DNA from 3 places in the Pseudoneobacillus rhizolycopersici genome. Region 2 is predicted to be linked to each of the others. Evidence: predicted binding sites of a transcription regulator. Region 2 holds the regulator's gene; each other region holds the start of a gene.

Region 1 (2,278 bases), on a different contig from region 2:
AAGGCAGACGGAAGCCATGTTCGACGAGGACATTTTTTCGCGCCTGATCACCGTTATACATCCCGCGAATTTGCGGTAGAGTAACATGGGATTCATCAATCACAATTAAGAAATCCCGTGGAAAATAATCAAGTAGCGTATATGGTGTTGACCCAGCCTCTCTTAACGTTAAGTGACGTGAGTAGTTTTCAATCCCAGAGCAAAAGCCCATTTCACGCATCATTTCCAAATCATAATTAGTCCGCTGTTCGAGACGCTGCGCTTCTAGTAGCTTGCCGTTTTCGCGCAGGTCGGCTAAGCGTTCTGCAAGTTCTTTTTCAATATTGGCAATTGCAAGGCGCATTTTTTCTTCACGAGTGACGAAGTGGGATGCCGGGAAAATTGCTACATGGTCACGCTCTCCGATTATTTCACCTGTAAGAGCATCCACCTCACGAATCCGTTCAATTTCGTCTCCGAAAAATTCTACCCGAATACAGTGCTCATCGCGTGAGACTGGGAAAATTTCAACGACATCGCCACGAACTCGAAAGGTACCGCGTTTAAAATCAATGTCGTTTCGTTCGTATTGGATGTCAACCAGTCTATGTAAGAGCTGGTTGCGTTCGATTTCCATACCAACTCTTAATGAAAGTACCATCTCTCGGTATTCTTCCGGCGAACCTAAACCGTAAATGCAGGAAACGCTGGCAATGACGATGACATCTTTTCTCTCAAGGAGAGAAGATGTCGCTGAGTGGCGCAGTTTATCGATTTCATCGTTAACACTGGAGTCTTTTTCGATAAAGGTGTCGGTCGATGGGACATAGGCTTCCGGTTGAAAGTAATCATAATAACTGACAAAATATTCAACGGCATTATTCGGAAAAAACTCTTTAAACTCGCTGTATAGCTGGCCTGCGAGTGTTTTATTGTGGGCGATAATCAAGGTTGGTTTGTTGATTTCTTTTATGACGTTGGAAACGGTGAAGGTTTTCCCTGTACCTGTTGCTCCGAGCAAAGTTTGATGGCGTTTTCCTTCGTTTATTCCTTGGACAAGTTTTTGGATGGCCTCCGGTTGGTCCCCTTGTGGCGTATAATTCGAGACAAGTTCAAATTGATCCTTCAACAACGAATTAGCCTCCCGTACAAAGTTTTTTATTAGCTACTTTCATTCTACCACAAACTATCCAAAACAAACCAATTTTATGCGAACGGGTATTCGTTTTTTTAAAAAAAGGTTAAGTTATTAAAAATAAAAAAATCTGTTAGGAGTGATTGACTACTCTTAACAGATTTTCCTACAAATTTACGCATTTCGCTTTTGCTTAGGTTTCATTTTAGCAGCTAGCCAAAAGCCGACTGTCAGCGAAAAAGCATCAATAATCATCAACGGCCACGTATTGGTGTAGCCTTTATAGACGGACGCTGCGATTAGCGCAACAGTTAGCACCAGTCCGATAAAACGGTTATAGGTAACCCGGGTAAATAGAAGGACAAGAATCCCTGGGATAAATAGCGCTGAACCATGGCGAAGAATTTCTATCAAGCAACAACCCTCCTTTAATTACACGATCCATGCGGATTCGGGCAGCCAACTTCAGCCCGTTCAACCTGAATGGTACAATGTTCAATTCCAAATTCTTCATGTAATAGTTTTTGGGCTCTTTTTAAAACATCATCATGGATACCGTTTTCGCTGATAGCCAGATGGCAGCTTAACACCGGGTACCCGGAGGTAATGGTCCAAATATGCAAATCATGTAGGTCATTGACTCCTGGAAGTTTTAAGAGAGCATTTTTGACGGAATTGCTATCGATTTGAATCGGGGCTCCTTCCATTAATATATGAACGGAATCCTTTATTACGCGATAACCACTGATTAATACTAGCGCGGCGACAATCACACTCGCAAGCGGGTCGGCCCATCCCCAGCCAAAGAACATAATAAGCAGCGCGGCGATAATGGCACCAAATGAACCAAGCATGTCTCCTATGACATGAAGCAAGGCGCTTCGAACGTTGAGGTTCTCTTTGTCACCTTTCATTAAAATCATTGCAGCTATAATATTTACGATTAATCCGAGTGTTGAAATAATCAACATCCCCGTACTTTGAACGGCTGGCGGATCCTGGAATCGATGGAAAGCCTCATAGAAAATATAAAAAGCGATAAGGACAAGTGTGATTCCATTTAGCGCCGCAGCGATGATTTCAAATCTTTTAAACCCATATGTTTTGTCTTTGGTAACCTTCTTCTCTCCTAATTTTATCGCAAAAAAGCTTAAACCTAAAGCG
Region 2 (2,278 bases):
TTGCAGGGGACCCAAGAAATAATCTAAAACGAATCCTTAAAGAAATGAATGAAATGGGTTTTACAGATTTTAATCTAGGGCCAGAACCAGAATTCTTTCTGTTTAAATTGGACGAAAAAGGTGAGCCATCCCTTGAGTTGAATGACCATGGTGGTTATTTTGATTTAGCCCCAACTGATTTAGGAGAAAATTGCCGTCGTGATATCGTGTTAGAATTGGAAGAAATGGGCTTTGAAGTGGAGGCTTCCCATCACGAGGTTGCGCCTGGTCAACATGAAATTGACTTTAAATATGCCGATGCATTAAAAGCATGTGATGATATCCAGACCTTTAAATTAGTGGTTAAAACCATTGCGCGTAAACATGGTCTGCATGCGACATTTATGCCAAAGCCATTATTTGGGGTTGCTGGTTCGGGTATGCATTGTAACTTATCCTTATTTAGAAATGGTGAAAATGCATTCTATGATCCAAATGGTGAAATTCAAATGAGTGATACAGCCCGTCAGTTTATTGCAGGGGTGCTTGCCCATGCACAAGGATTTACGGCTGTAACAAATCCAACTGTCAATTCCTTTAAACGTCTTGTTCCTGGTTACGAAGCTCCATGTTATGTGGCATGGTCATCTCAAAACCGTTCGCCGCTTGTTCGTATTCCGGCATCCCGTGGAATGAGTACTCGTATTGAAGTTAGAAGTGTAGACCCAGCAGCAAATCCTTATCTAGCAATGGCAGTTCTTTTAAAAGCAGGGTTAGATGGTATTAAAAATAAAATGACTCCACCACAAGCAGTTGATCGTAATATTTATGTGATGACAAAAGAAGAACGCATGGAAGAAGGTATTGGAGATCTTCCATCATCACTTTTAGAAGCGCTCATTCAGCTGAAAAACGACGAAATCATCACTTCAGCGCTTGGTCATCATATACTCGAACACTTTATCGAAGCGAAAGAAATCGAATGGGATATTTTCCGTACCACTGTTCATCAATGGGAACGCGATCAGTATATGACAATGTATTAAAAAAGCGATCGAGGCTTGATGACCTCGAGCTGGTAGCGTTTGTAGCTAAATAGGAATAAAAAAAGGCCTCTAACCAATATGGTTAAGAGGCCTTTATCATTAATGGATGTTTCGGTAAACTCCAATAACTTTCCCTAAAATGGAAACGTTTTGCAATATGATTGGTTCTAATGAAGAGTTTTCTGGTTGTAATCGAAAATGATCCTTCTCTTTAAAGAATCTTTTTACTGTAGCTTCGTCTTCATCAGTCATAGCAACAACAATCTCACCATTATTTGCTGTTCTTTGTTGCTTTACGACTACATAGTCTCCGTCCAAAATTCCAGCCTCAATCATACTATCACCCATAATTTCAAGCATAAAAATATGGTCATCTGAAGAACCAAAACTAGCTGGCAGAGGAAAATATTCTTCGACATTTTCAATTGCTGTAATCGGTAATCCGGCAGTAACTTTTCCGATAATCGGAACGTTAATGACATTATGTGTTGGTAACGGAGAACTAGATTCATCTAAAATTTCTATTGCTCTAGGCTTCGTTGGATCGCGTCTAATTAATCCTTTTGATTCCAATCTGTTTAAATGCCCGTGAACAGTTGAACTGGAAGCAAGTCCAACAGCTTCACCAATTTCTCTAACGGAAGGTGGGTAACCTTTGGCGCGAACTTCTTCTTTAATAAATTCCAATATATCCTGCTGGCGTTTTGATATTTTTGTCATGTTTACGCACCTCTATTAATTTGTTAGATCTAGTATAGCATGTTTTTCCATCTGATACAAACATAAGTTCGTTAAAGTGTTGACAACAAACAAATGTTCGTTTTATAATAAAATCAATAAATAAGAACATATATTCGATAGAGGTGTTTGAAGATGAAAAAACTATTGGTAACTAATTCATATACTATTTTGTTATTGCTTGCGTTTTGTATTACTGGATTCTTTTTGGGAACTGATACTGAAATCAAACAAGAGGATTTTTTAAGTGTTACAATTGTTCCGGGGGATACTGTTTGGGAGCTCGCAGAACAATATTCAGACAAGAGTGGACTTTCCAAAAAGAGATTTATCAATTGGGTTTTAACACAAAATGAAATTAGTGAAACGGAATTAATTCCAGGGGAAGATATTATTTTACCTGTCAAGAATCATTTATCTGATTACAAAACTGAATTAGCTAGTGCAACAGGAGAATAAACGTGAAAGCAATTATCTATTGTCGAGTCAGCACGAAAAAAGAAAGTCAAGAAAGT
Region 3 (2,278 bases), on a different contig from region 2:
CTTATGATTCTTCTGATGTTACCATTGATGTCACTACTGAGCTTGGTATTGGGAAAGCCAATTTTGTTTTAGAAAAATAACCTGATAAATAAAAAGAACCATCACCTCTTAGTGGGGTCGAATGGTTCTTTTTGTATAAATAATCCTTTTTCGTTTTTGTTTTCCGCGTTCTCATATCGGTAAAAGCAAAGGGACTTCTCATGTCCTCTGGGTTTCTTCTGCCTTCACGAACTAATTTCTCGCGCAGCTTTTTTGCCTTTGATTTAGCCATACTATTCACTCCTAATCGTTTTATATCAGTATATACTACAATTTAGGATTATGAATAGCCAAAGTGTCCAGTAAAAGTCATTATTCATCTTATTTCAAATGTTTCATTGCTTCGCGCGCGCTTAGTTTCGGTAGCGTATGGGATTCTACATATTTCTTTACAAACTCAGGATTCGTCTTCGCATATTCCCGCAACGCCCAGCCTATCGCTTTTTCAATAAAGAAATCCTTGATATCCTTGGAGCGTTCAATCATCTCCGCAAGCAGTTCGGCATCTGTTCCGTCTTTATATCCTAACTGAAAAAGGATGCAGCTTCTGACGAGCCAGAGATGTTCACTAGCTAACCATTTTTCTAATGTCGTCCGTTTCATCTCGGGATACATTTGAAAATAACTGCCGACTAGATGCTTAGCTATATGGTCCACCGTGTCCCACCAAGATTTTTCTCGAATGATTTTTTCTAATAATTCAATGTCCGCCACTGTAAATTGCTTTCTCATTTTAGTCAAGATGCTAAGCGCCGCCATCTGTAATTCGCGCTCTGGATATTCCCATAATTCTTGAATGACTTCAGGCAGGTCCTCGTGCTTCGGCAGTCCTTTTTCAGCAGTATATTTCTTGAATAAGTCTCTCATTACCGGTGCTTTTAATCCGATAAACTGGAATTGATTGCGCATATATTTTTCCATCTGACGCGCATCCTGTTCGTTTTGATGTTCTAACAGAAGCTCTCGTAGCTCTTTTGCATATATATTCATCATCGTCCTCCTCTTTTAATCAATTTGTCAAAAATTCATAAATTACATCATTCACAATATCATGTAAATCGGCATTGGTTTCTTTTCTCAAAGTTAAAATTTGCTGATAGAGTTCTTCATACTCGTCTTCATGTAGCGGGTTCGATTCTAAATCTCGGTGATATTGCTTAAAGCTATTTTGAATCATTTTTTTAATGAAATTTTTATCCATTTTTTGCACCTCGTCTCCCTGATTATATCGCGTTTTTAGTCGATTTCCACTTGAAAAAGTCGAACAAATCCCTATGAATCGACTAAAATCCCTATTGAACACGAACGTATATTCGCTTAGAATAAGGGTACACTAATAGAACTAATGTTCTATAAAAGAGGCGAAGAGCAAAAATGATTGATTACAACGAGATGCCACATCAACAAATTCTATGTATCGATATGAAAAGCTTTTACGCTAGCTGTGCCGCGGTTATCGAAGGGTTAGACCCATTAGAATCTTATATCGCAGTGGTCGGGGATAAGGAGCGCCAGGGAAGTATTGTTCTGGCCGCTTCGCCGCGGATGAAACAGGAATTTGGAATTAAAACGGGTTCGCGTATGTTTGAAATCCCAAAGGACCCACGGATTCAGCTACTTGAGCCAAAAATGGCGACTTACTTGCGCATTTCTACTGAAATCACTCGATTATTTCATCGATATGTCCCGAAGGAAGCAATTCATACGTACAGTGTTGATGAAAGCTTCATTAAGGTCGATGGTGCTACCGAAATGTGGGGGGATGCAACAACCATTGCGCGAAAAATGAGAAGCGATATCCAACGGGAATTTCAGCTGCCATGTGCGATTGGCATTGGTCCGAACATGCTGATGTCAAAGCTCTGTTTGGATTTAGAAGCAAAAAAGAAAGGTATTGCCCAATGGACGTATACCGATGTTCCGAAAAAACTTTGGCCGGTCTCGCCATTACGAGAAATGTGGGGGATTGGTCGTCGTGTTGAAAAAACGTTAAATGGAATGGGGATTTTTAATGTTGGTCAGCTTGCGCGCTATGATTTGGAAAAATTAGAAAAGAAATTTGGCATTATGGGAAATCAACTTTATCACCATGCTTGGGGAATTGATTTATCTGAAATAGGCGCTCCGATTATGGCTGGGCAGATTAGCTTTGGTAAAAGTCAAATTCTGCTTCGTGATTATAAGGAGGAAGAGGAGATTAAGCATGTGATTTTAGAGATGTGTGAAGAGGTGGCGCGCC

What was found. Region 2 encodes LexA, which represses DNA repair genes until DNA is damaged. Its sites were predicted from a motif close to CGAACATATGTTCG; they were not measured.
Region 1: a site for LexA is predicted at 1,191-1,204, ahead of uvrB (excinuclease ABC subunit UvrB). Genes of this name have one in related genera too.
Region 3: a site for LexA is predicted at 1,342-1,355, ahead of ACX9YW_RS03815 (Y-family DNA polymerase). Genes of this name have one in related genera too.

The regions. Positions count from the first base shown of each region.
Region 1 is NZ_JBTOOE010000011.1:75,332-77,609, forward strand. It holds gene uvrB (excinuclease ABC subunit UvrB) at 1-1,108, opposite strand, end outside; gene ACX9YW_RS12975 (CsbA family protein) at 1,289-1,519, opposite strand; gene ACX9YW_RS12980 (cation diffusion facilitator family transporter) at 1,543-2,278, opposite strand, start outside.
Region 2 is NZ_JBTOOE010000006.1:218,177-220,454, reverse strand. It holds gene glnA (type I glutamate--ammonia ligase) at 1-1,025, shown strand, start outside; gene lexA (transcriptional repressor LexA) at 1,125-1,745, opposite strand; gene yneA (cell division suppressor protein YneA) at 1,899-2,222, shown strand; gene ACX9YW_RS09230 (YneB family resolvase-like protein) at 2,225-2,278, shown strand, end outside.
Region 3 is NZ_JBTOOE010000002.1:239,264-241,541, forward strand. It holds gene ACX9YW_RS03795 (toast rack family protein) at 1-80, shown strand, start outside; gene brfA (ribosome rescue factor BrfA) at 2-271, opposite strand; gene ACX9YW_RS03805 (DNA alkylation repair protein) at 361-1,032, opposite strand; gene ACX9YW_RS03810 (YqzH family protein) at 1,049-1,240, opposite strand; gene ACX9YW_RS03815 (Y-family DNA polymerase) at 1,414-2,278, shown strand, end outside.